3 regions of the Streptomyces sp. NPDC030840 genome follow, and region 1 is predicted to be linked to each of the others. Evidence: riboswitches for the same ligand, from Rfam matches in the RefSeq annotation. Region 1 holds a riboswitch; each other region holds the start of a gene.
The links. Region 1 has a riboswitch for cyclic di-AMP ahead of ACZ49J_RS28660 (M23 family metallopeptidase). Riboswitches for the same ligand answer to the same signal wherever they lie in the genome.
Positions count from the first base shown of each region.

Region 2: another riboswitch for cyclic di-AMP. It lies ahead of ACZ49J_RS07370 (M23 family metallopeptidase); the one in region 1 lies ahead of ACZ49J_RS28660 (M23 family metallopeptidase).
Region 3: another riboswitch for cyclic di-AMP. It lies ahead of ACZ49J_RS13155 (C40 family peptidase); the one in region 1 lies ahead of ACZ49J_RS28660 (M23 family metallopeptidase).

Region 1 covers NZ_JBVIEE010000015.1:57,932-68,083, reverse strand. Annotated here, with positions in the region: gene ispG (flavodoxin-dependent (E)-4-hydroxy-3-methylbut-2-enyl-diphosphate synthase) at 1-363, shown strand, start outside; gene dxs (1-deoxy-D-xylulose-5-phosphate synthase) at 392-2,290, shown strand; gene ACZ49J_RS28685 (aspartate aminotransferase family protein) at 2,287-3,696, shown strand; gene ACZ49J_RS28680 (helix-turn-helix domain-containing protein) at 3,775-4,455, shown strand; gene ACZ49J_RS28675 (DUF6126 family protein) at 4,452-4,574, shown strand; gene ACZ49J_RS28670 (tyrosine-protein phosphatase) at 4,593-5,390, opposite strand; gene ACZ49J_RS28665 (alpha-galactosidase) at 5,579-7,651, shown strand; cyclic di-AMP (ydaO/yuaA leader) riboswitch at 7,945-8,111, shown strand; gene ACZ49J_RS28660 (M23 family metallopeptidase) at 8,116-9,057, shown strand; partial or broken gene ACZ49J_RS28655 (DUF6250 domain-containing protein) at 9,233-9,334, shown strand; gene ACZ49J_RS28650 (SGNH/GDSL hydrolase family protein) at 9,480-10,152, shown strand, end outside.
Region 2 covers NZ_JBVIEE010000003.1:16,698-26,849, forward strand. Annotated here, with positions in the region: gene ACZ49J_RS07345 (MFS transporter) at 1-784, shown strand, start outside; gene lhgO (L-2-hydroxyglutarate oxidase) at 985-2,208, shown strand; gene trmB (tRNA (guanosine(46)-N7)-methyltransferase TrmB) at 2,577-3,491, shown strand; gene ACZ49J_RS07360 (PrsW family intramembrane metalloprotease) at 3,589-4,983, shown strand; gene ACZ49J_RS07365 (aldo/keto reductase) at 5,029-5,979, opposite strand; gene ACZ49J_RS07370 (M23 family metallopeptidase) at 6,165-7,211, opposite strand; cyclic di-AMP (ydaO/yuaA leader) riboswitch at 7,224-7,380, opposite strand; gene ACZ49J_RS07375 (PP2C family protein-serine/threonine phosphatase) at 7,642-8,730, opposite strand; gene ACZ49J_RS07380 (GTP cyclohydrolase II) at 8,872-9,513, opposite strand; gene ACZ49J_RS07385 (MarR family winged helix-turn-helix transcriptional regulator) at 9,689-10,152, opposite strand, start outside.
Region 3 covers NZ_JBVIEE010000005.1:34,812-44,963, forward strand. Annotated here, with positions in the region: gene bioD (dethiobiotin synthase) at 556-1,290, opposite strand; gene ACZ49J_RS13120 (adenosylmethionine--8-amino-7-oxononanoate transaminase) at 1,293-2,573, opposite strand; gene bioB (biotin synthase BioB) at 2,566-3,741, opposite strand; gene ACZ49J_RS13130 (8-amino-7-oxononanoate synthase) at 3,914-5,041, shown strand; gene ACZ49J_RS13135 (DUF397 domain-containing protein) at 5,133-5,363, opposite strand; gene ACZ49J_RS13140 (helix-turn-helix domain-containing protein) at 5,374-6,237, opposite strand; gene ACZ49J_RS13145 (ATP-binding protein) at 6,488-6,946, shown strand; gene ACZ49J_RS13150 (DUF6328 family protein) at 6,982-7,524, opposite strand; gene ACZ49J_RS13155 (C40 family peptidase) at 7,687-8,160, opposite strand; cyclic di-AMP (ydaO/yuaA leader) riboswitch at 8,164-8,366, opposite strand; gene ACZ49J_RS13160 (hypothetical protein) at 8,704-9,012, opposite strand; gene ACZ49J_RS13165 (ATP-dependent Clp protease proteolytic subunit) at 9,020-9,655, opposite strand; gene ACZ49J_RS13170 (lasso peptide biosynthesis B2 protein) at 9,940-10,152, shown strand, end outside.

The DNA of each region.
Region 1 (10,152 bases):
CTCGGGCTGAGGCAGCGGCGGCTGGAGATCGTGTCCTGCCCGTCGTGCGGGCGGGCGCAGGTGGACGTGTACAAGCTGGCCGACGAGGTCACGGCCGGTCTGGAGGGGATGGAGGTGCCGCTGCGCGTCGCCGTCATGGGCTGTGTCGTCAACGGTCCCGGAGAGGCGCGGGAAGCGGACCTGGGGGTCGCCTCCGGCAACGGAAAGGGGCAGATCTTCGTGAAGGGGGAGGTCATCAAGACCGTGCCCGAGTCGAAGATCGTGGAGACCCTGATCGACGAGGCGATGAAGATCGCGGAGCAGATGCGGCAGGACGGCGTCGCGGCGGGGGAGCCGGCCGTCACCGTGAGCCGGACAAACTGAACAGCACCAACCGAGAGGGGGCCCGAGCGTGACGATGCTGGAGAACATCCGGGGACCACGCGACCTGAAGGCGCTGTCCGAGGCGGAACTCGGTGAACTGGCCGACGAGATCCGGGAGTTCCTGGTGCACGCGGTCGCCAGGACCGGCGGGCACCTGGGGCCCAACCTGGGGGTGGTGGAACTGTCCATCGCGCTCCACCGGGTCTTCGAGTCACCCGTCGACCGCATCCTGTGGGACACCGGCCACCAGAGCTATGTGCACAAGCTGCTGACAGGACGCCAGGACTTCTCCAAGCTGCGCGGCAAGGGAGGCCTGTCCGGCTACCCCTCCCGCGAGGAGTCCGAACACGACGTCATCGAGAACAGCCACGCCTCCACCGCCCTCGGCTGGGCGGACGGGCTCGCCAAGGCCCGCCAGGTGCAGGGGGAGAAGGGCCATGTCGTCGCGGTCATCGGTGACGGCGCCCTCACCGGCGGCATGGCATGGGAGGCGCTCAACAACATCGCGGCCGCCAAGGACCGCCCGCTGATCATCGTCGTCAACGACAACGAGCGCTCGTACGCCCCGACGATCGGCGGCCTCGCCAACCACCTCGCGACCCTGCGCACGACCGACTCCTACGAGCAGTTCCTGGCCTGGGGCAAGGACGTCCTGCTGCGGACACCGGTCATCGGCACCACCCTCTACGAGTCGCTGCACGGCGCGAAGAAGGGCTTCAAGGACGCCTTCGCCCCGCAGGGCATGTTCGAGGACCTCGGTCTGAAGTACGTCGGGCCGATCGACGGGCACGACCTGGGGGCCGTGGAGTCCGCGCTCCGGCGCGCGAAACGCTTCCACGGGCCCGTGCTGGTCCACTGCCTCACCGAGAAGGGCCGCGGGTACGAGCCCGCCCTCGCCCACGAGGAGGACCACTTCCACACCGTCGGCGTGATGGACCCGCTCACCTGCGAGCCGCTGTCACCAGCGGGCGGGCCCTCCTGGACCTCGGTCTTCGGCGACGAGATCGTCAGGATCGGGGAAGAGCGCGAGGACATCGTGGCGATCACGGCGGCGATGCTCCACCCGGTGGGGCTCGGCGGGTTCGCGGAGCGGTTCCCCGAGCGTGTGTGGGACGTGGGGATAGCCGAGCAGCACGCCGCGGTGTCGGCGGCCGGACTCGCGACGGGCGGCCTCCACCCGGTCGTCGCCGTCTACGCCACCTTCCTCAACCGGGCCTTCGACCAGCTTCTGATGGACGTCGCGCTGCACCGCTGCGGGGTCACCTTCGTGCTGGACCGGGCCGGCGTCACGGGAGTCGACGGCGCGTCGCACAACGGCATGTGGGACATGTCGATCCTCCAGGTCGTACCGGGGCTGCGCATCGCGGCGCCGCGGGACGCCGGCCAACTGCGCGCCCAACTGCGCGAGGCGGTCGCCGTCGACGACGCGCCGACGCTGGTCCGCTTCCCCAAGGAGTCGGTGGGGCCGGAGATCCCGGCGGTCGACCGCGTGGGCGGCATGGACGTGCTCCACCGCTCACCGGACCGCCCGGAGGTGCTGCTGGTGGCCGTCGGTGTCATGGCCCCGGTCTGCCTCCAGGCGGCGCAACTGCTCCAGGCGCGCGGCACCGGCTGCACCGTCGTCGACCCGCGCTGGGTCAAGCCCGTCGACCCCGCGCTGCCCCGGCTCGCCGCCGAGCACCGGGTGGTGGCCGTGGTGGAGGACAACAGCCGGGCGTCCGGCGTCGGCGCGGCGGTCGCGCTGGCCCTCGGCGACGCCGACGTGGACGTGCCCGTACGGCGGTTCGGCATCCCGGAGCAGTTCCTCGCGCACGCCAAGCGGAGCGAGGTACTGGCCGACATCGGCCTCACACCGGTCGAGATCGCCGGGCGGATCAGCGCCTGCCTGGCCGCCAAGGACGAGCTCGCCAAGGAGAAACAGGAATGACCACCGCGGAACCCGCAGCCGGGACAGAGGAGTTCGACCTCGGCAGACTCCTGGCCGAGCGCGGGGCCGAGCGCTACGAGCTCCACGCCCGGCACCTCAACCACCAGCTCCCGCGCATGCTGCACACCATCGGTTTCGACAAGGTCTACGAGCGGGCCGAGGGCGCGCACTTCTGGGACGCTGAAGGCAACGACTACCTCGACATGCTCGCCGGGTTCGGGGTGATGGGCCTCGGCCGCCATCACCCCGTGGTCCGCAAGGCGCTGCACGACGTCCTCGACGCATCCCTCGCCGACCTCACCCGCTTCGACTGCCAGCCGCTGCCGGGACTGCTCGCGGAGAAGCTCCTCACCCACAGCCCGCACCTGGACCGCGTGTTCTTCGGCAACAGCGGCACGGAGGCCGTGGAGACCGCGCTGAAGTTCGCCCGGTTCGTGACCGGCAGACCGCGCGTCCTGTACTGCGCGCACGCCTTCCACGGGCTGACCACCGGCTCGCTGTCCGTGAACGGCGAGCCGGGCTTCCGGGACGGGTTCGCCCCGCTGCTGCCCGACACGCCGGTCCCGCTCGGCGACCTCGACGCCCTGGCGGAGGAACTGAAGAAGGGCGACGTCGCCGCCCTCATCGTCGAACCCATCCAGGGCAAGGGCGTGCACGAGGCCCCGCCGGGCTACCTGAGTGCCGCCCAGGAACTGCTGCGCAGGCACAAGGCGCTGCTCATCGCCGACGAGGTGCAGACCGGGCTCGGACGCACCGGGGACTTCTACGCCTACCAGCACGAGGACGGCGTGGAGCCGGACCTCGTGTGTGTGGCGAAGGCGCTCTCGGGCGGGTACGTACCGGTCGGTGCCACCCTCGGCAAGGACTGGATCTTCAAGAAGGTCTACTCGTCGATCGACCGTGTCCTCGTGCACTCGGCGAGCTTCGGCTCCAACGCCCAGGCCATGGCGGCGGGCCTCGCCGTGCTGTCCGTCATGGAGAACGAGCAGATCGTCGCGGGGGCCCGCGCGACGGGGGAGCGGCTGAAGTCCCGGCTCGCGGCGCTCGTCGACAAGTACGAGCTGCTCAGCGACGTACGCGGCCGGGGTCTGATGATCGGCATCGAGTTCGGAAAGCCGAGGTCACTGGGGCTGCGCAGCCGGTGGACCATGCTGCAGGCCGCGCGCAAGGGCCTGTTCGCCCAGATGGTCGTCGTACCACTGCTGCAACGGCACCGCATCCTCACCCAGGTCTCCGGCGATCACCTGGAGGTCATCAAGCTGATCCCGCCCCTCGTCATCGGCGAGCGGGACGTCGACCGTTTCGTCGACGCCTTCACCGACGTGATGGACGACGCGCACAGCGGCAGCGGACTGATGTGGGACTTCGGGAAGACCCTGGTGAAGCAGGCGGTGGCCAACCGCTGAGCCGGCCCTCACAGGGGCCTGCCGCGGGCTTTTGCCTGAGAGGCAATAAATTTGCCCGACAGGCAATCCTCCGGCTGAATGGACGGCATGAGCTTCACAGAGCCGGAGCCGTCCGCCGGGTCCGGACAGCCGTCCGCCGGTGCGGAGCAGCTGTCCGCCGGGGCCGACTCCCCCGCCCTGCCCGCCGTCGCCCCGCAGTTGCGCATCCTGCGCCGGCGCGCCTCTCTCACACTGGAGGCCGCGGCGCGGGCCGCCGGGCTGTCACCCGCCCACCTCTCCCGGCTGGAGACCGGCCGCCGCCAGCCCTCGCTGCCGATGCTGCTCGCGCTGGCCCGCGTCTACGGTACGACGGTCTCCGAACTGCTCGGCGAGACGGTCGCCGAACGGGACGCGGTCGTCCGCGCCGCCGACATGGAGCCGACGCCCGCGGGCGGCTGGACGTACTGGCAGGCGGGCGCCTCCGGGCGCGCCATGCAGGCCCTGCGCGTGCACGTGCCGTACGGTTCGCAGGGCGACATCGTGCGCGTCCACCCCGGCGAGGAGTGGCTTTACGTGCTGAAGGGCCGGCTGCGACTGCGCCTCGGGGACGCGACGCACGTGCTCACGCCGGGCGACAGCGCCCACTTCGACTCGCTGACCCCGCACCGCCTCGCGGCCGCCGACCACGACGGTGCCGACCTGCTCTTCGTCCACACCCTGCTGCAGAGCCCGACGGCCACGCTGTGCCTCGGACCGACGACCACCGGAGAAGCCCCGTGAGCAACCTGGAAGACAAGTTCCCCCGTGCCCTGTGGGTGCGGCTGATCATCTACATAGCGGTGGGCCACCTCTTCGCCGCCTTCATATACCTGCTCTTCGAGGCGGGCGCGAAGCGGTGACCCGCGGGGCCGTAGCCCTCAGTCCAGGAGGCGCTCGCGCAGCCGCTCCCGGATCTCCGGAGTGACCTTCAGGCCCTGCTCCAGGTACGTGTCCACACCGCCCCAGGTCCCCTCGATCGTCTCGAACGCCGCCTCCAGGTACTCGGCCCGCGCGTCGAACAGCGGGTCGAGCAGTTCCATGACCTCGGGGGAGTAGGCGCCGGCCGACTTGCTGCTGCGGTGCACCTTGTAGCGGCGGTGGGCGGCGGCCGACTCCAGGTAGTCGGCGACGATGGCGTCGCGCTCCACACCGAGGGCGAGGAGCGTCACGGCGATGGACAGGCCCGCGCGGTCCTTGCCGGCCGCGCAGTGCATCAGGGCGGGCACGCTGTCCTCGGCCAGGGCGTGCAGCACCTGGGAGTGCTCGGCCGTGCGGTGCCGGATGATCATCCGGTACGAGCCGATCATGCGGCCGGCCGCCTTGCCGTCCGAGAGCAGGGCGCGCAGCTGGTCCAGGTCGCCGTCGCGGACCATCTTCCAGAACTCGGCACCGTCCGCCGGGTCCGTCAGCGGCAGGTTGACGTTCCGCACGCCCGGCAGGTCGACGTCCGGGCCCTCCAGCTTCTGGTCGGCCGCGTTGCGGAAGTCGAAGATCGTGTGCAGGCCCAGCGAGGCCAGGAACGCGGCGTCCTCGTCGGTCGCGTGCGCGAGGTGACCGCTGCGGAACAGCCGCCCGTGGGCCACACGCCGGCCGTCCACGGTGGGCAGGCCTCCCACGTCCCGGAAGTTCCGCACTCCGGTCAGCTCCGGCTCGGTCGACGGGACCTGCTGCGTCACGTGGGCTCCTCCCATCCGGCCGCCGGCGGTGCTCGGCTCCGCACACCGGCGTTGCGTCCTCGACGATACGACATGGCTTCGTAGGCCACGGAGTTGTCCACAGGAGGCGGCGGGCGTTTGCCATGGGGCCGGGTTGACTTGATGATGTTCAGGCCTGATCGCACCTGTTCGAATGTGTTGGAGGCTTGATGCTGGAGATCGGCGGAGACGGTCGTACCTGGCTGCTCTCGGGACCCACGAGCAGCTACGCGCTGTCTCTCACCGAGGACGACACCCTCCTGCACCTCCATTGGGGTCCGCGGATCGGGCTCGCCGACGCCGAGGGACTCGCGGCCCGGCCGCTTCCCCCCTACCGGGGGTTCGAGTCCCAGCTCGACGGCCTCGAGGAGTACCCGGTCGAGGGCGGCCCCCGCTTCGTGCGGCCCGCGCTGTCCGTGCGCACCGACGAGGTCCGCGGTACCGAGTGGACCTTCCGCGCGTACGAGGCCGAGGACGGTGAACTGCGGCTGCGGTTCACCGACAACGGACTCGGCATCACGCTGCACTACCGGATGCGCCACGACGTCGTCGAACGCTGGGTGACGCTCACCAACGAGGGCCCCGCGGTGGAGGTGCTGCGCGCCGACTCCGCGACCTGGACGCTGCCGCTGCGCGAGGGCTGGCGGCTGTCCCAGGTGCACGGCAGGTGGGCCGCCGAGTCGCAGCTCGTCCGCACGGACCTCACCTACGGTGACCATGTCATCGGCAGCCGCCGCGGCCACACGGGGCACCAGCACCTGCCGTGGGTCGCGCTCGACACCGAGGGGACGGCCGAGGAGCGCGGCGAGGTCTACGGGTGCGCGCTCGCCTGGTCGGGCAGCTGGCGCATCTGCGTGGCCCAGCTGCCCGACACGCGCGTACAGATCACCGGCGGCATCGGCTACGACGACTCGGGCCTGCTGCGCCTGGCCGCGGGGGAGTCGTACACCACCCCTGTCTTCGCCGGACTCTGGAGCGACGGCGGCTTCGGCGGGGCGAGCCGCGCCTGGCACGCGTACCAGCGCGCGTACGTCATCCCCGACGCGGACCAGGACCGGCCGGTGCTCTACAACTCCTGGGAGGCCACGGAGTTCGACATCTCGGAGGACCAGCAGCGCGAACTGGCGCGCCGGGCCGCCGCCATGGGGATCGAGCTGTTCGTCGTCGACGACGGCTGGTTCGGCGAGCGGACCAGCGACCGGGCGGGGCTCGGCGACTGGACGCCCAACCCCGACCGCTTCCCGGCCGGACTGAAGCCGCTCGCCGAGGACGTGCGCGCGCTCGGCATGCAGTTCGGCATCTGGGTCGAACCCGAGATGGTCAACGCGGACAGTGACCTGTACCGGGCGCACCCGGACTGGGTGCAGTACCAACCGGGACGAAAGCGGACGGAATTCCGCAATCAGCTCGTACTGAACCTCGCCCGCGAGGACGTCCAGGAGTACCTCTGGGAGAAGCTGGACACCCTGCTCTCCAGTGCGCCCATCGACTATGTGAAGTGGGACTTCAACCGCTGCTTCACCGATGCCGGCTGGCCCGGCGAGCCGTACCCGCAGAAGCTGTGGGTCGAACACGTGCACGCGTTCTACGGTCTGCTCGACCGACTGCGGGCCGCGCACCCGGGGGTCGCCTTCGAGTCCTGCTCGGGCGGCGGCGGCCGGATCGACCTCGGAGTCATGTCGCGCACGGACCAGGTGTGGACCTCCGACAACACCGACCCGCTCGACCGGCTCGCCATCCAGCACGGGTTCAGCCAGATCCACCCGGCGCGGGTCATGGCCGCCTGGGTGACCGACAGCCCGAACACCCAGCTCAACGACCGGGTGAGCTCCCTGCGCTTCCGGTTCGTGAGCGCCATGGCGGGAGTGCTCGGCGTCGGCGGCGACCTCACGAAGTGGAGTGAGGAGGAACTCGCCGAGGCGCGCGAGTGGGTCGAGCTCTACAAGGAGATCCGGCCTGTCGTACAGCGCGGCGACCTCTACCGGCTGCGGCCGCCGTCCGGAGGGCTGAGCGCGGTGCAGTACGCCCTGGGCGACGAGGTCGTCGTCCTCGCCTGGCTCCAGGCCCAGCACTACGGAGAGCCGGTCGCTCCGCTCAGGCTGCGCGGCCTCGATCCGGCGAAGTCGTACGAATGCCGTGAATCGGGTGAAGTTCACCCGGGTGTGGTGCTGGCGCATCACGGGCTGTCCACGGGGCTGCGGGGGGACTTCGATGCGACGGTTATCCGGCTGCGCCGCATCTGAGTGTTCTGTCCGAAATGGAGCCTTGAGTCCAAGTGGCCCTGGAATAAGGCCGGGTGGGTCGGAGGTGGGTGACCAGCGTCATATCCGTGACGCTGAGTCGCCGTCATGTTCACGTAATGCGCGTAGATTTTCAGGGCGGTTAAGAAAAGGTGAAGATCGTTCATTTACGGAGAGTGAGGGTGAAGTCCTGAAAGGGCCGGGGGACGAGACGCACAGGAAACCCCAATGGTTGTCCGGATGCCCGTAAGTCGCTTACGTTCCCCTCAATCCGGACGGACGCCGAATCCTGCCGCCGCCCGGAGCCGCCAACTCACCCGTGCACGGCAGGAGCGGGGGACCCACAGGCAGTACCGCCTGTTCCGGTCTCCGGAACAGGCTTGGGGTTAAGCCGTGCGCGCGTACGGCCGGGCATCTCCAGTCCGCACCCGACAGCTCACCTCGTAGGCGCCGGAGAGGAATTCGTCATGCCCGCGAGGGGTAAGCATCGCCGCCCGAAGCCCCAGCGCTTCACCCGTTCGATAGCCGCCGCCGGAACCGGTGGCGCCGCACTCGCACTTCCGCTGATCGGGGCCACCGGGGCCCATGCCGCGACCGCGGACTCCGCCTCGCAGAAGATGACGGCGGTCTCCGAGAAGACCGTCACCGAGAAGAGCGAGAAGGCCGCGGCGGAGCAGGCCGGTCAGCCCGCCACCGCCAAGAAGGCCGAGACCCGCGTCTATTCGGTGCGTCGCGGAGACTACCTCTCCAAGATCGCGCGGGAGCAGCAGGTCGCCGGCGGCTGGAAGCGGATCTACGCGGACAACCGCGAGGCCGTCGGCTCCGACCCGTCGCTCATCCACCCGGGCCTGAAACTCACCCTCGGCGGCAAGGCATCGGGCAGTACCGCGTCCTCGCCGAAGAAGAGCGCGCCGCGGAAGACCGAGGCCAAGAAGACCGAGACACCCGCGAAGGAGTCGGCCCCCACCACGCCGGCCACCCAGAGCGCGGACACCGGCGGCTCCGGCTTCACGCTCCCCGTCGCGGGCGCCACCGTGGGCACCCCCTACAAGACGCCGGGCGGCATGTGGTCCAGCGGCTACCACACGGGCGTCGACTTCGTGGTCCCGACCGGCACCAGCCTCAAGGCCGTCGGCGCGGGCACGGTCGTCTCCGCCGGCTGGGGCGGCGCGTACGGCAACCAGGTCGTCATCCAGCTCGCCGACGGCCACTACGCGCAGTACGCCCACCTGTCCCAGCTGTCCGTCTCCGCGGGGCAGAGCGTGAGCGAAGGCCAGCAGATCGGCCTCTCCGGCGCGACCGGCAACGTCACCGGCCCGCACCTGCACTTCGAGATCCGCACCGGCCCCGACTACGGCTCGGACATCGACCCGCTGGCATACCTGCGTTCGAAGGGCGTCGGCATCTGACGTACCGCTCCGCATCCGACGCGTCCCTCGCGTCACGCGCCGGTGATGGCCGGACCCCGCGAGCCCGGGGTCCGGCCTTCGGCGTGCCGGCCGCTCCTCCGGGACGACCGCCGGCGGGTCCTGACCGGCGCGCCGCGGTGTGGCATGGCTGGTCGATGTCTCGACACTGGTGCGGGAGCCGCAGCCGTACACGGGCGGGCACTTCGCTTTCAGGACCACGTGGAGCCACTTCCGGATCACAGGATTCCGGGTCTGGCGGCTCACTCGACGTCCCTGATGAAGGGCGTATTCCGCAGTTGACCAACACTTGACGAGTGGCTTATCTCACCGTCCGTCAACCCTTTCCTACGGTCGCGTAGCTCACACCTCACGGTGAATCATGGTCCGATGTGGCAGACGATTCGAAGAATGACAGCAGATCAGTGATCGGGTCGTACGTGGCGGTGGGGGACAGCTTCACCGAGGGCGTCGGCGACCCCGGCCCCGACGGGGCGTTCGTCGGCTGGGCCGACCGGTTCGCGGTACTCCTCGCGGACCGGCGCCCGGAGGGCGACTTCACCTACATCAACCTCGCCGTACGCGGGAAACTGCTCGACCAGATCGTCGCGGACCAGCTTCCGCGCGCGAGGGAACTCGCCCCGGACCTGGTCTCCTTCTGCGCCGGCGGCAACGACATCATCCGCCCCGGCACCGACCCCGACGAGGTCGCCGAGCGTTTCGAGCGTGCCGTCGCCGATCTCGCCTCCGCGGTCGGCACGGTGATGGTGACCACCGGCTTCGACACCCGGGGCGTGCCCGTCCTCAAGCACCTGCGCGGCAAGATCGCCACGTACAACGGTCACGTGCGCGCGATCGCCGACCGGTACGGCTGCCCCGTCCTGGACCTGTGGTCGCTGAAGACCATCCAGGACCGGCGCGCCTGGGACGACGACCGGCTCCACCTGTCGCCCGAGGGCCACACGCGGGTGGCGCTGCGGGCCGGCCAGGTCCTGGGCCTGGAGATCCCCGCCGACCCCGACCAGCCCTGGCCTCCCCTCCCACCGCGCGGGACCTTCGAGGTCCGCCGGGACGACATCCACTGGGCCCGCGAGTACC
Region 2 (10,152 bases), on a different contig from region 1:
GCTGCTGCTCGGCTCGTACTCGGACGAGGTCGGCCGGGCCCTGTTCGGGGCCTCCGCGGAGCTCACCCGCCTCGCGGGCTGGATGGCTTTCGACACGGGTCAGCAGGAGGCCGCCCAGCGCTACTACATCCAGGCCTTACGGCTCGCGCGCGCGGCCGCCGACGTGCCCCTCGGGGGCTACGTCCTGGCGTCGATGTCGCTGCAGGCCACCTACCGCGGCTTCGGCGACGAGGGCGTGGACCTCGCCCAGGCCGCCCTGGAGCGCAACCGGGGACTGGCGACCGCCCGCACCATGAGCTTCTTCCGGCTCGTCGAAGCGCGTGCCCACGCGCGCGCTGGTGACGCCCCCGCGGCCGGCGCGGCCCTGAAGGCGGCCGAGGGCTGGCTGGAGCGGGCCCGTGACGGCGACAACGACCCCTCGTGGCTCGGCTTCTACTCCTACGACCGTTTCGCCGCCGACGCGGCGGAGTGCTACCGCGACCTCAAGGCGCCCCGCGAGGTGCGCCGCTTCACCGAGCAGGCGCTGTCGAAGCCGACGGAGGAGTTCGTGCGGTCGCACGGTCTGCGTCTCGTCGTCTCCGCGGTCGCCGAACTGGAGTCGGGGAACCTGGACGCGGCGTGCGAGCAGGGGGTGCGGGCGGTGGAGGTCGCCGGGCGCATCTCGTCGGCGCGGACCACCGAGTACGTGAAGGATCTGCTGCACCGGCTGGAGCCGTACGGGGACGAGCCGCGGGTGGTGGAGTTGCGGGAGAGGGCTCGGCCCCTGCTCATGGCCCCGGCCTGAGCTGGGTTCCTTCGCGTCTGCCGGGCTGCTGTTCGGTTTGGGACTGCGGGGTTGTCGTGGCTGGTCGCGCCCACGCGGCGGAGCCGCATATCGATACAGCCCGCGCCCCTTATGGGGCTTGCGGCCCCACCACGCCGTCCCCGCGTTTAAGCGCATTGTCAGTGGCGCAGTGCACTATCGGAGGCGGGAGGTGGAGTGACGTGGGGCAGCGGGGTGCGTACGGGATCTCGTACGACTGTGACGTGCTGGTGATCGGTGGCGGGATCGTCGGCCTGTCGACGGCGTACGCGATCACGCGGGCCGCGCCGGGTACGCGGGTCACGGTGCTGGAGAAGGAGCAGGGCCCGGCACGGCACCAGACCGGGCGGAACAGCGGGGTCATCCACAGCGGGATCTACTACCGCCCGGGCTCCCTGAAGGCGCGGTACGCGGTGCGGGGTGCCGCCGAGATGGTCAAGTTCTGCGCCGAGTACGGCATCGACCACGCCGTCACCGGCAAGCTGATCGTCGCGACGGACCGGAGCGAGCTGCCCCGGCTGCACGCGCTCGTCCAGAGGGGGCGGGAGAACGGGATCCCGGTCCGTGAGCTGGGCCCCGCCCAGATAGCGGAGTACGAACCGGAGGTGCGGGGTCTCGCCGCCATCCATGTCGGGACCACCGGGATCTGTGACTTCGTCGGTGTGGCGCGGCAGCTCGCCGAGGCGTCGGGGGCGGAGATCCGGTACGGGGCCGAGGTCGTCCGGATCGACCGGCGGGCCGCGCTGGGGGTCGCCGTGAAGCTGGCCGACGGTGAGGTCGTCCGCGCGCGCGTGCTCGTCAACTGTGCCGGGCTGCACTGCGACGAGATCGCCCGGCTCGCCGGGGACGAGCCCGGGATGCGGATCGTGCCGTTCCGGGGTGAGTACTACACGCTGGCGCGCCCCGAGCTGGTGAACGGGCTGGTGTATCCGGTGCCCGATCCGGCCTTCCCGTTCCTCGGTGTGCATCTGACCCGGGGAATCGACGGCGGCGTGCACATCGGGCCGAACGCGGTGCCGGCGCTGGCTCGGGAGGGATACGGGTGGGGTGTCGTGCGGCCCCGGGAGCTGGGGGCCACGCTCGCCTGGCCCGGCTCCTGGCGGATCGCCCGGCGGCACTGGCGGTACGGGGCGGGGGAGCTGCGGCGGTCGGTGTCCAAGGGGGCGTTCACGCTGGCGGTGCGGCGGTTGTTGCCGGGAGTGTCGGAGGACGATCTTGTGCCTGCGGCGGCGGGCGTGCGGGCGCAGGCCGTGCTGCGGGACGGGACGCTGGTGGACGACTTTCTGATACGGGAGGGCGCGCGGACCGTGCATGTGCTGAACGCGCCGTCGCCCGCGGCCACCGCTTCGCTGCCGATCGGGCGGGAGGTCGCGCGGAGGGCGTTGGGCGCGCTGGCTGGGGGCTGAGTTTTTCTCGCCCCCGCCGCCCCTACCCGTCCCATCCCTGGGGGCTGCGCCCCCATGCCCCCGCGGTGGGGGGTGTCTGGGGTGGGTGGTCGGGTGCGGGCGGGTGGGGGGCTGGTCGCGCAGTTCGCCGCGCCCCTGAGAACCGCGCAGTTCTTCGCGCCCTGAAAAACCGGCAGTCCCCGCGCCCCTGAAAACCGGCCCCGGCCGGGCAGAATCAGCCCCTCCGGCGTTTGAGGAGCGGGGGTTCGGGGGCCGGCACCCGAAGGGGGTTGAAGGGGCGGAGCCCCTGGGGATGGGACGGGTAGGGGCGGCGGGGGCGAAACACCCATCGGGCACGGCCGTCGGCTGCCAGTAAAATCGACCCCACTGTGTCTGATTCCACCCCCACCCCCGAAGCCCCGCAGCCCCTGACCCCCAACGTGTCTCTCCGGCATACCCGGGCCAAGGGGGAGCCCAGGTTCCCCGACGGGCCGAAGGCCGATCCCGCCGGGTCGCACTTCGAGCGGCGGATCCGGAGTTTCCAGCCGCGCCGCAGCCGGGTGACGGCGGGGCAGGCGGACGCGCTGCAGCGGCTGTGGCCCAAGTGGGGGCTGGACATCGACGGACAGCGGGTGATCGACCTCGCCGAGCTGTTCGGGAGCTCCGGCCCCGTCGTGCTGGAGATCGGGTTCGGCATGGGCGAGGCCACCGCGCAGATGGCGGCGGCGGACCCCGGGACCAACATCCTCGCCGTGGACGTGCACACACCGGGGCAGGGCAACCTGCTCAATCTCGCCGACCGGAACGGGCTGTCCAACATCCGGGTGGGCAACGGTGACGCCATCATCCTGTTGCGCGAGATGCTCGCCCCGGACTCCCTCGACGGGCTGCGCGTCTACTTCCCCGACCCGTGGCCGAAGAAGCGGCACCACAAGCGGCGGCTGATCCAGCCGGAGTTCCTCACCCTCGCCGCGTCCCGCCTCAAGCCGGGTGCCGTCCTGCACTGCGCGACCGACTGGGAGCCGTACGCCGAGTGGATGCTCGAGGTGCTCACCGCGCACCCCGGCTTCGAGAACACCCAGGCCGACGGCGGTTTCGCGCCACGTCCCAGCTTCCGGCCGCTGACCCGTTTCGAGGGCCAGGGACTGGACAAGGGTCATGGGGTGAACGACCTGCTCTTCCGACGCGTACAGCACTGGGACGTACCGTCCCAGGAGGCCTCCCAGAAGGCCGAGGAGCAGCGCGGAGGACAGCCAGACCACCCAGTCAGTCCCGACCAGCCAGAACCCCCCACCGGCGCCTGACCAGTCCCGCCGAACGCCCGCGAGGCCCCACACAGCACCCTCTGCACCTCACGCGGCACCATCGCGGGGAGCGCCTCTCCCTCGTAAGGTCGATGCCGTGGCCACCTTTCCCCCGTACCCGACGCACCCCGGCGGACCCGCCGGGCCCGGCGGACCCGTCGGCGGGGTGCGGCGCCCCGCGCACTGGTGGCAGCGGAAGTGGGTGCGGTACGGGGCGCTCATCACCCTGCTGGCCCTCTCCGGCCTGGTCATCCTCGCCCTGGTCCGCGAGCAGACCGGTACGGAGGGGTTCCTGGTCGGGCTGGGGCTGGCGGTGCTCCCCGTGCCGTTGCTCATCGCCGTGTTCCGCTGGCTGGACCGGGTCGAGCCCGGCCCCTGGCGCAACCTGGTCTTCTCGTTCGCCTGGGGCGCGTGCGCCGCGGCGCTGATAGCCATCGTCGCGAACAGTTTCGCGACGAAGTGGATAGCGACCGCCACCGCCGATCCGTCCAGCGCGGACACCCTCGGCGCGACCGTCATAGCGCCCGTCGTCGAGGAGACCGCCAAGGCGGCCGCGGTCCTGCTGATCTTCCTGTTCCGCAGACGGGACTTCACCGGGCTCGTGGACGGGGTGGTGATCGCCGGGGTCACCGCGACCGGGTTCGCGTTCACCGAGAACATCCTCTATCTCGGCACGGCCTTCGGGACAGACCAGCTCAGCGGCGACAGCGGACTCGCGTCCGTCACGGCCGCGACGTTCTTCGTCCGCGTGATCATGTCGCCCTTCGCGCATCCGCTGTTCACCGTGCTCACGGGCATCGGCTTCGGGATCGCGGCGCTCACCGCGGACCGGCATCACGTGCGCCGCGTGCTCCTCCCCCTTGCCGGGCTGGTCCTCGCGATGGGCATGCACGCCCTGTGGAACGGCTCGTCGACGTTCGGGGAGTTCGGCTTCTTCGCGGTCTACGCGGTGTTCATGGTGCCCGCGTTCGGGCTGCTGACCTGGCTGGCCATCTGGACGCGCCAGCGGGAACTGCGGACCGTGCGGGACGAGTTGCCCGCGTACGCGGCCGCCGGCTGGCTGACACCGCCCGAGCCGTACGTCCTCGGGAACATGAAGGCGCGGCGGTTGGCGCGCGAGTACGCCGGGCACCGGTTCGGGCGGGAGGCGGCGCGTGCGGTCGCCGAGTACGAGGCGTACGCGACCTCGCTCGCCTTCCTGCGGCACCGGGGGCGCCGGGGCCGGGCGGGCGCCGACTTCGTCGTACGGGAGCGGGAGTTGCTCTTCGAGCTGTGGCACCGCCGGGAGATCGCCCGCCCCTCGCTGGCTTACGCGGCACAGGCGACGGCGCCGATGCCTGTGTACGGGTACGGACACGGGAGCGGGGGCGGGCACGGCCAGGGCCAGGCCTACGGGTACGGATACGCCCCGGCGTACGGGTACGGTCCGGGTCCGGCGGCGCCGTATCCCTCCTACAAGCCGCATCCCTCCTACAACCCCTACCAGACGTAGTCCGGCGTAGTCAGGACCTGGGAAGGACGGCACCGCCGGCCGGCGTCAGCTCCCCTGCGACGCCTCCGTCAGCTTCGTCAGCTCCTCCTCCGTGAGGGTCAGCTCGCCCACCGCCACCAGGGCCGGCAGCTGCTCCGGCGTCCGCGCGGAGGCGATCGGCGCGGCGACGGTCGGCTGGGCCGCGAGCCAGGCGAGGGCCACCGTGGCGGGTTCGGCGCCGTGGGCCCCGGCGATCTCGTCCAGCGCCGCGAGGACCCGTACGCCCTGCTCCTTCTCCAGGTAGGCCCCGGCGCCCTGGGCGCGGGGGCTGTCCACGGTCGTGCCGGGACGGTACTTGCCGGTGAGGAAGCCCATGGCGAGCGAGAAGTACGGGACGGCGGCCAGGCCCTCGCGGGAGGCGACGTTCTGCAGGGCGCCCTCGTAGCTGGAGCGGGAGACCAGGTTGTAGTGCGGCTGGAGCGCCACGTACCGGGCGAAGCCCTCGCGGTCGGAGAAGTCGAGGGATGCCTGGAGGCGCTCGGGGGAGATGTTGGAGGCGGCGATCGCGCGGACCTTGCCCGCCTTCACCAGTTCGTCCAGCGCGGTGATGATCTCCTCGACCGGGACCTCGGGCTTGTCGAAGTGGGTGTAGTAGAGGTCGATGTAGTCGGTGTCCAGGCGGCGCAGGGAGGCGTCGGCGGCGGCCTTGATGTTGGCGGCCGTGAGGCCCTGGTAGTCGGGGTGCTGGCTGACCTTGGTGGCGATCACGACGTCGGAGCGGTTGCCGCGTGCCTTGACCCACTTGCCGATGATGGTCTCGGACTCGCCGCCCTGGTTGCCCTCGGCCCAGGCCGAGTAGGAGTCGGCGGTGTCGATGAAGTTGCCGCCCGCGGCCGTGTAGGCGTCGAGCACGGCGAAGGACTGGGCCTCGTCGGCGGTCCAGCCGAAGACGTTGCCGCCGAGGGACAGCGGGAAGACCTCGAGGCCGGAGGAGCCGAGCTTGCGAAGAGAAGTCATGCTCTCCATCAACGCCCTTGCCGGACGCGCCAATTCCACGCGTCCGGCCAAGGGTTCGTAAATCCGGGAGAAGATCACCTCACCTGCTCCCGGAAGATCTCAGGAGGAGAGCTCTCAGGGGGCCTCAGGAGACCCCGGGGGCCTCAGGGGACCCCGGGGACCGCGGAAGGGCCCCGGGAGGAACCTCAGGGGTTCAGCCCCTTGCTCTGCAGCCACGCCATCGGGTCGATGCCGGAGCTGCTGCCGCCGGGGTGTACCTCCATGTGGAGGTGGGCACCCGTGACGTTGCCGGTGGCGCCGACACGGCCGATGACGTCGCCGGTCGCGACCTTCTGGCCGACGCTGACGCTGATGGAGGACTGGTGGGCGAACCAGACCTCGGTGCCGTCGTTGAGCGTGAGCACCGTCTTGTAGCCGTAGGACCCGTCCCACCCGGCTTCGGTGATCGTGCCGCTGCCCACCGCCTTGATCAGCGTGCCCGTGGGGGCGGCGAAGTCGAGGCCGGTGTGCTGGCCGGAGGACCAGTACGCGCCGGACTGACCGAAGGTGGAGGTGATGGTGTACGAGGACGTCGGCAGCGTGAACTGCTTGGCGAGCTCGGCGAGGCGCTCGGCCTCGGCCTTCTTCCTGGCCTCCTCCTCCGCCGCCTTCTTCTCGGCGGCGGCCTTGGCCTCGGCCTCCTCGCGCTCCTTGGCGGCGACTGCGGCGGCCTTCTTCGCCTCGGCCTCCTCGGCGGCCTCGGCGGCGGCCCTGTCGAACGCCTCCCGCTGCGACTCGGCCTGCTGCATGATGCGGGCGCGCAGCGCCTCTCCGGCGTCGTCGGCGCCCTCCTCGGTGTCGGCGGCGGTCAGGCCCGCGTTGCTGAGGGGGGTGGCGGAGCCCTCGGGCTCGTCCTCGGAGTCGAAGACCGAGCCGACGTTCGGCATGTCGGGCATCGAGATGGACACCGGCGGCTTGCCGGTCTGCGCGGTGGCCATGCCGCCCGCGCCGACGGCGGCTATGACGCCGACGCCCAGGACGGTGGAGCTGCGGGCGAGACCGCCGCGAGCGAGGCCGCTCTTCTTGGCGACCCGGTGCCGGCCGCGAACGGGGCGAATGGATTCCGCAGTGGGATTCCACTCCTGCCAGGGGCCCTCTTCCTGGCTGTTGTAGCCGCCGTACCCGAAGGTGTCGCTGTCGCCGTGTTGGCCCGGCACGGTCGGGGTTTCGGTCGCAGACCGGTTGGACGCCACGTGGGCGTACTCCTTTCCTTCCTTCTCGCCTACCGGGTTAGCTGACGGGTTCGGAGCAGGAAGGTCTCCTACGCGCGTAAACCAGCCGTGCTTCCACGGCGGCTTCCGCGCGATTCACCCCAGGGTGGTGGTTCCCCGGTTCCCTTGCGGGATTCGGCGCGTGCGCACGGAGCCGCCTCTTGTGACGGCTGGGACGACCGCGCTGCGTTATCGAACGTTAATAGACGCACGGGCCGTATTCCAAGCGGTTCCGGGTAATCACTCAGGCTTGTGCGCTGGACTTTCGGGTCAAGGGGGTCGTAAATCGGGCGAGTTACCCCTGTCTCAGGAGTCACAATTGTTCTGACGGTGCGTCAGTTGTTATGCGGAGAGACGTTGTTCGGACACACTCGGTGACGACGGTTATGAGGAAGTCGTGAACGATCACCGCTCACGGACGCCGGACCGCGAGGAGCGCCATGTCGTCCGTGGTGCCTCCGCCGGTGTGCCGCCGCACCTCGTCCGCGAGCACGCCCAGCATGGCGCGCGGGCCGGAGAAGGTCCGCCCGGACAGCCGCTCGGCCGGGTCGTAGAAGGCACCGCGCTCGTCGCGGGCCTCGGACAGCCCGTCCGTGTAGAGCAGCAGCACGGCCCCGCCGGGGAAGGCGGCCTCCTCGGCGCGGTCCGGCCGGCTGTCCAGCTCGCCCATGCCGAGCGGCAGCGCGGGCTGCCCGGCGTCGAGCACCCGCAGGGAGCCGTCCGCGTGCAGGAGCAGCGGCGGGGGGTGGCCGCGGTTGACGATCCGTACGACGCCGTCACCGTGCGGGAGCTCCGCGAGGACGGCTGTGGCGAACCGTTCCTCCGACTCGATCCCCTGCCGCCGTGCCGTCTCCCGGGCGAGCGCCCGCTCCAGCCGCTGTGCCACCGCCTCCAGGGTCGTCTCCTGCTCGGCGGCCTCCCGGAAGGCCCCGATGACGACGGCCACGGCACCCACCGCCTCCAGGCCCTTGCCGCGCACGTCCCCGACCACGAGCCGTATGCCGTGCGGCGAGTCCTGCACGGCGTACAGGTCGCCCCCGATGAAGGCGTCGGCCCGGGCCGCCTCGTACTGGGCGGCGATGTCGAAGCCCCCGATCCGCTCCGCGGGCTCCGGCAGTACGGCCCGCTGCGCCGCCTCGGCGATCTCGCGCGCTGAGGCGAGCCGGGCGCCCGTGCGCCGGACGAGCCGGTTGATGACGACGGCCAGGACGGCGACCGTGGCCACGGTGGCGATCTCGGTGACGGCGTCGACGTCCAGGCCGTACAACCGGACGTGGACCAGGAGCACCGCCAGGAACGCGGCGACCCCCGTGGCGACCGTGCCGCCCAGCGAGGCGAGGGGCGCGGCGACGAGCGGAGCGGCGGTGAAGAAGGGCACCGCGGTGTAGGCCCGGGGCGTGAAGTAGTCGAAGAGCACCCCGGCGACGACGAGCAGCGCTGGCAGCGCGCGGACGAAGGCCCGCGCGTACGAGATCCGGGTGGCCTCCCCGCGGGGCGGCATCGGCCCCGCCGGCCCACCGTGTCCCTGCCCGCGGTCTCCTCGCTGCCCCACCCGTCCATACTTCCCGAGGGCCGGGAGGCAGGCGAGCGGGCGGGCACCGGGCGGGTCGGGCGGTGAGCCCCGGGCCGCGGAGCCGGGCGGTCAGCCCACGGAGAGTTCCGCCAGGTCCGCCAGCGGCAGCGTGTGCTGGGTCTGGAGGACCTTCGCCCGCAGGTAACGGACGTTGTGGGCGGTGGTGAAGACGCCCGTGGGGACGCGGGTGCGGACCTTGACCCCGAGGTCGCGCAGTTGCTGCGCCTTGTCGGGGTTGTTGGAGAGCAGGTCCAGGCTGTCGATGCCGAGGGCCCCGAGCATCTGCGCGGCGGCGGTGTAGTCGCGGGCGTCCTCGGGGAGGCCGAGGGCGGCGTTGGCGGCGTAGGTGTCGAGGCCCTGGTCCTGCAGGGCGTACGCGTCGAGCTTGTTGTAGAGGCCGATGCCCCGCCCCTCCTGGCGGAGGTAGAGGAGGACGCCACCGCGGTCGGCGATCTGCTCCACCGCCTCGCGCAGCTGCGGGCCGCAGTCGCAGCGGGCCGAGCCGAAGACGTCGCCGGTCAGGCACTCGGAGTGCAGACGGACCAGCGGCGTGGTGCCGGGCGCGGGCTCGCCGAGGACGACGGCCACGTGCTCCTGACCGTCGGTCAGGCCGTGGAAGGTGACCAGGTCGGCGTCGACGCCGTAGCCGTCGTGGAAGCGCAGCGGGACCCGGACGCGGGAGCGGGTGGTGGCGGTGGGCTGGTCGGTCATGCGGGGCCTCCGGTCCAGGTGCGGGTGTCAGTGCGGGGTCGGCCGGTGTGCTTCAGTTTTGAAGCACGTCGCTCAGAGGGACTCTAACCCTGCTTCAAAGTTCAATCAAGTCCGGCCAGGGATGTCACATCCCCGGGGAGGGCGGGAGAGGTGGGCCCTCAAGGGACCCGGCGGGCTACCCCGAGGAACAGGACCGGCGGCGCCACGGGAGGTCGTCGGGGGTCACCGCCTCGGCACCGCCGCCCTGCAGCGCCTGCGTGATGCCCGTACAGATGCGCTCCAGCTGCTCGACCTGCTCGGGTCCGAGGTGGTCGAAGACCGCCCTGCGGACCATCTCGACGTGCCCCGGTGCCGTACGCTCCAGCAGAGCCATCCCCTCGTCCGTGAGTACCGCCACACTGCCCCGCTTGTCGAACGCGCAGTCCTCCCGCCGCACCGTCCCGTCCTTCTCCAGCCGCGCCACGGCGTACGTCAGCCGGCTGCGCGTGATCTTCAGGGACTCGGCGAGGTCGGTCATCCGCAGACGGCGCTCCGGCGCCTCGGAGAGAGCGGCCAGCACGGAGTAGTACAGGTGCGGCATGCCGGCCTCCTGCTGGAGCTGCCGGTCGAGCGCGTCCTCAAGGAGCAGCGAGGCGGCGA
Region 3 (10,152 bases), on a different contig from region 1:
CCCGCATCGGCCTTCGGCCTCGTCCTCAAACGCCGGACGGGCTGGATATGCCTGGCACCACCCAGCCCACGGCACCATCCAGCCCCGCCGCGCACCATCCAGCCCCTCCGGCGTTTGAGGAGCGGGGTTCCGGGGGCCGGCACCCGATCGCAGTCCGGGGCGGAGCCCCGAAAGGACGGGGGCCAGGGGGCGGCCCCGCAACCGGGTCCGGGGCGGAGCCCCGAAAGGATGGGGATCCGGGGGCGGCCCCGCAACCGGGTCCGGGGCGGAGCCCCGAAAGGATGGGGATCCGGGGGCGGCCCCCGCAACCGGGTCCGGGGCGGAGCCCCGAAAGGATGGGGATCCGGGGGCGGCCCCCGCAACCGGGTCCGGGGCGGAGCCCCGAAAGGACGGGGGTCCGGGGGCGGCCCCCGCAACCAGGTCCGGGGCGGAGCCCCGAAAAAGGATGGGGGTCCAGGGGGCGCAGCCCCCTTGGCGGGGTCGAAGGGGCGGAGCCCCTGGGGATGGGACGGGTAGGGGCGGCGGGGGCGCTTGCCGGCTTGGGCGGTCGCCTCGTCACACGCCGGACGGACCCGGGCCCGCCTCCCGTGTCGTGAAGGTCTCGCCGTCCCACACCCCGCCCAAGGCAGGTGCCAACCAGTTCCGTGCCTCCGTGCGGAAGTCGTCCGGATCACACGCGCCCACCCCCGCGGGCACCGCACCCAGCAACGGAGCCCCCGCCACCACCGGCAGGTCCGCGAGGTTGCAACGGGACGCCAGGTCCGGGGCGGCGGGCCAGCTGCCGATCACCACGCCCGTCAGATCGAGGCCCCGGGACCGCAGTTCGCGTGCTGTCAGCTCGGTCGTGTTCAGCGTGCCGAGGCCCGCCGAGGCGACGACCAGGACGGGGGCGTCCAGCAGGCGGGCCGTGTCCGCGAGGGTTCCGCCCGTCTCGTCGAACCGTACGAGCAGGCCGCCCGCGCCCTCGACCAGCACCAGGTCGTGGTCCGCGGCGAGCTTGGCCGCGGCCTGGGCCGCCTCCTCCGGACGGACCGGGGGAAGCCCGGACCGCCGCGCGGCCGTCGCCGGGGCCAACGGCTCGGGGTAACGGGCCAGTTCGAGCGTCGTCACGGTGCCCGCGAGCCGGGCCACCTCGTCGGCGTCGCCGCGTTCGCCGGGCCGCACGCCGGTTTGGGCGGGCTTGAGGACGGCGACCGATCGCCCGGCCGCGACGGCCACCGCGGCGACCGCGGCCGTGGTGACCGTCTTGCCGACCTCCGTGCCCGTGCCCGTGATCAGCAGGATCGGCATGCTCATCCTTCCCGTGCGGCCGCGCACACCGCGCGCGCGATCCGTGCCACGTCCGCGTCGCCGGTCACGTACGGCGGCATCGTGTAGACGAGGTCGCGGAACGGCCGCAGCCACACGCCCTCCCGCACCGCGGCCCGCGTCGCCGCCTTCATGTCCACCTCGTGGTCGAGCTGCACCACGCCGATGGCCCCGAGGACACGGACGTCCCGGACGCCCTCGATCCGCGCCGCCGGGGCGAGCCCGTCCCGCAGGCCCTCCTCGATCCGCTTCACCTCGGTCCGCCAGTCCTGCCCGAGGAGCAGGTCGATCGAGGCACACGCCACGGCCGCGGCAAGGGGATTGGCCATGAAGGTGGGGCCGTGCGCGAGCACCGGCACCTCACCCCGCGAGATGCCCTCGGCCACCCGCGTGGTGCACAGCGTCGCCGCCATCGTCATGTAGCCGCCGGTCAGCGCCTTGCCCACGCACATCACGTCCGGGGTCACGGCCGCGTGCTCCGCCGCGAACAACGCGCCCGTACGGCCGAAACCGGTCGCGATCTCGTCGAACACCAGCAGCACGTCGTGCGCGTCGCACGCCTCGCGCAGCACCCGCAGATAGGCGGGTGAGTGGAAGCGCATCCCACCCGCGCCCTGCACCACCGGTTCGACGATCACCGCGGCCAGCTCGCCGGCGTGCCGCCCGATCAGCGTGCGCAACTGCTCGGCGTACGGCTCCTCGTACGTGGCCGGAGGCGGGTCCGCGAACACCTGACGCGGCAGCACGCCCTGCCACAGCTCGTGCATCCCGCCCTCGGGATCGCACACCGACATCGGCTGCCAGGTGTCGCCGTGGTAGCCGCCGCGCCAGGTCAGCAGCCGCTGCTTGCCGGGGTGGCCGAGCGAACGCCAGTACTGCAGGCACATCTTGACCGCCACCTCGACCGACACCGAGCCGGAGTCGGCGAGGAAGACGTGTTCGAGGCCCTCCGGGGAGATGTCGACGAGCCGCTTGGCCAGCCGTACGGCGGGCTCGTGCGTGAGCCCGCCGAACATCACGTGGCTCATCCGCGCGAGCTGCTCGTGTGCCGCCTCGTTGAGCACCGGGTGGTTGTAGCCGTGGATGGCCGACCACCAGGACGACATCCCGTCCACCAACTCGCCCGAGCCGTCCGCCAGTCGCAGCCGCACCCCGCTCGCCGACTCCACGACGAGCGGCTCCTGCCGGCCGGGCATCGGGCCGTACGGGTGCCAGACGTGCCGCCGGTCGAGGGCCAGCAGTTCCGGTACGGGCAGGTCAGGCATTGGGCGCGAGATCCGTTCCGGCACCCCGGCGGCGTACGGCGACCAGGTCCGTACGGGCCTCCTGGACCGTGGGCGTGGTCGTCGTCCCAGGAGTGGAACCGCACACTCCCTGCGAGCCGCAGCCACCCTCGGTCTCGTGCGAGCCGCAGCCGCCCCCGGCCTGCGCCCGGTGCTCCGGCAGCGTCACCTGGTCCGTGCCCTCGACCTCGAAACCGGCGTCCGCGATCATCTCCAGGTCGGCCTTGCCGGCCTGGCCCTCGGTGGTCAGATAGTCACCGAGGAAGATCGAGTTGGCCAGGTTCAGGGCCAGCGGCTGCATCGTGCGCAGATGGACCTCGCGGCCGCCCGCGATCCGCACCTCGATGTCCGGGCAGACGAACCGCACCATCGCCAGGATGCGCAGACAGCGCTGCGGGGTGAGGTTCCACTCCTTGGCCAGCGGCGTGCCCTCCACCGGGATCAGGAAGTTGACCGGCACCGAGTCCGGGTCCAGCCGGCGGAGCGAGAACACCACGTCCACCAGGTCCTCGTCGCTCTCGCCCATGCCCGCGATGAGGCCGGAGCAGGCGGACAGACCGGCCGCGTGCGCCTTGTTCACGGTGTCGACACGGTCGGCGTAGGTGTGCGTGGTGGTGATGTCGCCGTACGTCGCCTCGGACGTGTTGAGGTTGTGGTTGTAGGCGTCCGCGCCCGCCTCGCGCAGCCGCTCGGCCTGGCCGTCGGAGAGCAGGCCGAGGCAGGCGCACACCTCGACGCCCTCGTTCTCGTCCTTGATCGCCTTGATGGTGGCGGAGACCCGGTCGACGTCCCGATCCGTCGGGCCCCGGCCACTGGCGACCAGGCAGACCCGCTTGGCGCCACCCGCCAAACCGGCGGCCGCCGCCTTCGAGGCCTCGTCCGGCTTGAGCCAGGTGTACTTGAGGATGCCGGCGGTGGAGCCGAGGCGCTGCGAGCAGTAGGAGCAGTCCTCCGGACACAGGCCCGATTTGAGGTTGACCAGGTAGTTGAGCTTCACCCGGCGGCCGAACCAGTGGCGGCGCACCTTGCCGGCCGCGGCCACCACGTCGAGCAGGTCGTCGTCGGAGGTGGCCAGTACGGCCAGCGCTTCCTCGCGGGTCGGCATCTCGCGCCGAAGCCCCTTGTCCACCAGCGTCGTCAGCAGGTCCATGAGAGCCGATCCTGTCCTACGGGTGCGCTCCGGGCCAAGGAGAGTTTGCACAACAGAGACGGTTCGACGTGTGGGTATTGCCACATCCTGCGTCGCTCGCCGCCCCGCTAGGGTCTGTGCACTGCCTACAAAGACACACGCCCGCACAGAGGCACGCCCGCTCGGAGGAACCATGGCGTTCGGCTGGATCGACGAACAGGCGGACGCGCGCCACCGTGCCGGACTGGTACGGACGTTGCGCCCGCGGCCCGCCGACTCACCGCTCCTCGACCTCGCGAGCAACGACTACCTGGGCCTGGCCCGGCACCCCGAGGTCGTCGAGGGCGCCGCCGAGGCCGCGCGGCGGTGGGGTGGCGGCTCGACCGGCTCCCGGCTCGTCACCGGCACGACCGAGCTGCACGGCGAGCTGGAGCGCGAGCTGGCCGGCTTCTGCGGCTTCGAGGCGGCCCTGGTCTTCTCCTCCGGGTACGCGGCCAACCTCGCCGCCGTCACCGCGCTGGCCCCGCACGGCTCGCTGATCGTCTCGGACGCGGGCAACCACGCCTCCCTCATCGACGGGTGCCGGCTGGCCCGGGGCACCACGCAGGTGGTGGGGCACGCCGACCCGGAGACCGTCCGCAAGGCGCTCGGTACTGGGGGCGGGCGTGCGCTGGTCGTGTCCGACACGGTGTTCTCGGTGGACGGCGACGCCGCCCCGCTGGACGAACTCGCCGTCGTCTGCCGGGAGTTCGGAGCCGGGCTGCTGGTGGACGACGCGCACGGGCTCGGCGTCCTGGGCGACGGAGGCCGGGGTGCTCCGTACGCGGCGGGGCTCGCGGGCGCGGAGGACGTCGTCGTGACGGTCACGCTGTCCAAGTCGCTGGGCAGTCAGGGCGGTGCCGTCCTCGGCCCGGCGCGGGTGATCGACCATCTGGTCAACGCGGCCCGCACCTTCATCTTCGACACCGGTCTGGCCCCGGCCGCCACCGGAGCGGCCCTCGCGGCGCTGCGGCTGCTGCGCCGGGAGCCGGAGCGCGCCGCGCGGGCGCGCACGGTGGCGACCGAGCTCCACACACGGCTGACGGCGTCGGGCCTTGAAGCGGTGCGGCCCGACGCCGCCGTGGTCTCCGTGCGCGCGCCGTCCCCCGAACAGGCGGTGCGGTGGGCGGCGGACTGCCGCACGGCCGGTCTCGCCGTCGGCTGCTTCCGCCCACCGTCCGTGCCCGACGGCATCTCAAGGCTGCGGCTGACCGCCCGCGGGGATCTCACCGACGGGCAACTCGACCGAGCCGTACGGGTGATCGGCGAGACGCGACCGTGAGTCGGCGTGCCACGGCCGTGCGTCGCGATCGGCGGGAGTGATCACGCGGACCTGAACGTGACCGTTGTCGTGGACGTGGTGGCCGGCGCGGTCACCGGAGTGCCGCGATGAACTCCTCCCAGGCCTCGGGGGCGAACAGCAGGGCGGGCCCGGCCGTGTTCTTCGAGTCGCGCACGGCGACCTGTCCGGCCCAGGGGCCGGGGCCCGGACGGGCCGTCTCGACGCAGTTGTTCATTCCGGTACTGCGGCTGCTGCGCAGCCACCGCACGTCGTGCAACGCGGTGCTTGAGGGGATGTTCCGAGGCGGTGGCAGTGCGGACATGGGTGCCTCCTTACGCGCCGGCGGCTATCCCGGCGATGTAATCCAACGATTCCTCGGGCGAAAGGGCGTGGATCTGAAGGGCGTTGAAGGCCTCGACATACGCCTGGAGTTCTTCTTTCCGCTCGAGGTAGAGGCTACTCGTCAGGTTGTCGAGAACAACCACGTCCAGATCAGTTGTGCTCGAAAATGAGAAGATGACGAAAGGACCGGTGATGCCCACATGCGCCCCAGCGGTGAACGGCAGCACCTGGAGTCGCACCTGGGGGAGAGCGGCCGCCTCCCTCAGCCGTCGCAACTGCCGCGCCATCACCTCTGGTCCGCCGACCTCCCGGCGCAGCACGGCCTCGTCCAGCAGCGCGTTCAGCTCCAGCGGAGGGTCCCCGTGCAGCACCTCCTGCCGCGCGATGCGCACCTCCACCAGCGTGTCCAGCTTGTCCTCGGGCAGGCCCTCCACCGCGGCACGGGTCACCGCCCGGGCGTACTCCGGGGTCTGGAGCAGCCCCGGCACCACCGAGGTCTCCAGCGTGCGCATGCCGCTGGCCTGGGATTCCAGGCTGATGAAGTCCCGGTAGGCGGGAGGCAGTACCCCGCGGTAGGCGTGCCACCAGTTCTGCCGTACGCCACCGCCGTCCTCGCTGCCCGCCAGGACCAGCAGCAGCTCCCGTAGCTCCGGATCCCGTACGTCGTACGCGTCGAGCAGCCGGCGTACGTCGGCCGGTTTCACTCCACTGGAGCCGGTCTCGATGCGGCTCACCTTCGACTGGTGCCAGCCGACGAGGCGCGCGGCCTCGACGCTGGTGAGGCCGACGCGGGTGCGCAGATCACGCAATTCGGCTCCCAGCTTGCGCCGGCGCACCGCCGGACCGTACTGCATGGGTCGTCTCCTTCCGCCCGGCCGCGGTGCCGGGGGCGACGGTAGAGGATGCACCGAAAGGCCCGCCCAAATACGGTCGGTCGTCGGAGAGTTCACCGCTTCGAGCGACAGATATATGCATATCTCGGTGGATCGGCACCGCGACGGCCCTGGTGATGGCAATCTGGCGCGAAGCACCAGTCCGGGACCGTACTCGAATCCATCCGCTCCGTGTCGGACTCCGGTCCCGTGGGAAAGGGACGACGTCGCCATGGCAGACCACCAGGAAGCATCCGTCACTCTGCCGAGCGATCCAGCCTCGGTCTCCGCGGCTCGCACATACGTCGCCACCGTGCTGGCCGAATGGGGCCTGCCGAGCGACACCGAAGTCGCGGACACCGTCCGGCTGATCGTGTCCGAACTCGCCACCAACGCCGTCCAGCACACGTTCGGGCTGTCACCCACGTTCACCGTGGACATCGCGCTCGACCGTGACGAGCAGCTGCGGATCGGCGTCACCGACAGCCACCCGCGCTTTCCGAAGCGCCTGCCCGCGGCCGTCCAGCAGGACAACGGCCGAGGCCTGGTCATCATCCGCTGGCTGACCGCCGAGTGCGGCGGCAGACTCAGCGTCAGACCCACCCGGGAGGGCGGCAAGACAGTGGCCATCGAACTGCCGTGGACGATCCCCGCCCAGCCGGTCACCGCCGCCGGGCAGAAGGAACCCTGAGGTCGCGCAGCGGCCGCCTCGCCCTTCTCGGCCGCTCACCGGCGTCCGGGCGGCGCCGCTTCCGGAGAGCGGGTGGGGGTGACGTCGGGACCCCGGCCGAGGCCTGACCGCCGGACGAAGCGGGGCAGCACCCACCACAGCGCGACACAGACGCCGAAGGCGCCGGCTCCCGCGGCGGCACCGGCACCCCGGTTCAGGGTCACGTCCACGACGAGCAGCACCGACCCCGTGAACGCCAGCGTGAGCACCATCAGGCCGACGCTGGCCAGCCGGGAGGAGACCTGGACGATGAGCGGCTTGGCGTTCTGCTGGAAGAGCGAGCGGTGCAGCGCGGCCGGGGCCGTGAAGAGCGCGGCCGCGAGGACCGCCAGCAGCAGTGTGGTGACGTAGGTGACGCGCTGCACCGTGTCGAGCGACGGGAAGCGCGGGGTGAACGCCAGGGTCAGCAGGAAGGCGAAGAGGATCTGGACACCGGTCTGGGTGACGCGCAGCTCCTGCAGGAGCTCGACGAAGTTGCGGTCGGCTCTCTCCAGGGGTGTCTCGTTGCGTCCCCAGTGCGCACTCTGGTGGTCGGACATGGATGAACGAGTAACCATCCCGGGCCGTGTCACGCACCGCGAGCCGCCGGCCAGGCACATCACAGCCCTGCGCGTCGCGGGCGGGCACGTCTCGGTCCGGCGCGTCGCGGGCGGGCCCCGAGGGGCGACGGCTGCCCTCACCGCCGTCGCCCCTCGGCCGGATCAGCGGACCCGGCCGTACCAGACGCTCTTCGTCCAGATCTTCTCCTTCTTCACGACCTCCCCGCTCTTCGGCGAGTGCCAGATCTTGCCCTTACCGGCGTAGATACCGACGTGGTAGACGTTCGAGCCCGAGTGGAAGAAGACGAGGTCTCCGGCCTTGCGGCTCTTGGCGGAGATGTGCTTCGTCTTGTTGTACTGCGCCTGCGCCGTACGGGGGAGCTTCTTGCCCGCCTTCTTGAACGAGTACAGCGTCAGCCCGGAGCAGTCGAACCTCTTGGGGCCCGCGGCGCCCCACTTGTAGGGGGAGCCCTTCTTCGAAGCCGCGACCTGCAGCGCCTTGGCCGCCGGTGTGGCCGCCTCGGCGTCCGACGCGATGCCGGGGGCCACGATGGTGCCGCCCACCGCGGCGATGGTGAGAGCCGAGGCCGTACCGGCCCGGGCCATGAGCGACGGGACACGATTGAGCGCAGTCATGCGCAACCCTTCGTCAGCCGCCTGTGAAGGATGACCTGTCGGATTCGGGCTGGCGAAGTTGCCCGGCCGCGTTGCCGCGGCTTCACCCCAAGGACTGCTCGGAACTGACGCTCCGGCGGCCCGTCGTGCTTGGGTCCTCCACTCCTGCCGATCCACTCCTGTCGACCGGTCACCCGGGCGGCGGCAGGACTCGGCGTCCGCCCGGATCGCCCCGCCGCGGTGGCGGGGGCTTGTCGTCAGGTACGGATCTTGACGCACGAATGTTGGAAACCGCGAACGGAATCGGCAGTTTGTGGGGTTACTCACCACTCGCCCGTTCGGGTGGACAGGCATCCGCGCACCCGGGAGTCAAGGAGGCCGACGAGCGCCGGACCAGCGGAGAAACGGTTGATTCCGCTGTTGTGGTACGCGTGTTGCGCAACTTTCCTGGGCCTGAGGAGGGATCGAAATCTGCCCCGTTCGCAGGTACGTCCTCTGGTCCGTTCGAGAACCGGGCCGGACGTCTCGTCAGTTCGTCGTGCGGCCCGGGCTCGTGCCGTCACGTCAGCTGCCGGGGCCGGGAGGCAGGGCGACGCGTGCCGCCCGGCGTTCCCCGTCGAGGACCCGCAGGGCCCGCGCGAGGGTCGTCGCGTGCATCTCGTTCTCACCTCGGGTGTGCATCAGTTCGAGTGCGTCGCGCAGGGCCGTCGCCTTGGGGACCAGGGCCTGGGCGGCGCGCAGCCCGCGGTAGGTGTCGCCGGGGCGGGCCGGGTTGATCCGGCCGAGCAGGTCGACCACGTCGAGGTAGCGGTCGATCAGCTCGGCCTCGGCGCGGGTCAGCGCGGGCAGTGGCGGCAGGTCGGGTGGGAGCATCGGCGGTTCACCTCGCGCCGGGCAGGGTGCTCGACGGCTTCCGGCTGGGCACGATCCGGTCCACCAGGCCGTACTCCACGGCTGCCCGGGCGTCCAGGATCTTGTCCCGCTCCATGTCGTCGCGCACCCGCTCGGCGCTCCGGCCGGTGTGCCGGGCGAGCATCTCCTCCAGCGTCCGGCGGTTGCGCATCAACTCGGCGGCCTGAATGGCCAGGTCGGACGCCTGCCCCTCGACCGGCTCGTGCAGCGCGGGTTGCTGGAGCAGCACACGGGCCCCCGGCAGTGCCGACCGCTTGCCCGGGGTGCCGGCGGCCAGCAGCACCGCGGCGACCGACGCCGCCTGCCCGAGACAGACGGTCTCCACGTCGCAGGTGACGAACTGGATCATGTCGTAGACGGCCGTCATCGCGCTGAACGAGCCACCCGGAGAGTTGATGTAGAGCGCGATGTCCCGGTCCGGCGACGCGTACTCGAGGTGCATGAACTGCGCCATCACGTCGTTCGCCGAGGTGTCGTCGATCGCCGTCCCGAGGAACACGATGCGCCCCTCCAGCAGCTTCGAGTACGGGTCCATCGTCCTGTGGCCCTCAGTCGTGCGTTCGGTGAACTCCGGCAGGACGTAGCGGGCGGACGGTCGGGTCATGGTGTACCCCTCCTCGCGGCAGAGCCGTGGTCCAGCACAGCGGTCTCTGTAAAAAATGTACAGGACGTACGTTGTCATCTCCGCTGTCGGGGCGAAACTCAAACCTGGCGTGGCCGGAGGTGGTGCGGTCGGCGTCGTGGTGGCGGTGGGTCGCCCTGCGCGACGCCAGGCCGGCCACCGTATGAGCACCCCGTTCGCCCTGGAGGGCGCCGGACCGCCGACCCGGCGGCGCCGCCTCGCCGCGCGGTGCGCCGTCGCTCTCGCCCGGCCGCCCGCCGCGCCGGATCCGTACGTCCTGTGCCTGGTCGGGGCCGGGCCGCTCCGGCGGCGCCGCGCAGGCGCGGGCGGCACGGGACGCCGTCGTCGCGGTCGGCACCCGCCGCGCCGGTCAGGGCTGTCCGCAGCGGTCCCTCACGACCGCGCTGCTGTGCCGGTTCGGCGGGGCGTGGCCGGTGTGGTGCACGGGCGTGCGCGCCGCGCCGTTCCGGGCCCATGCG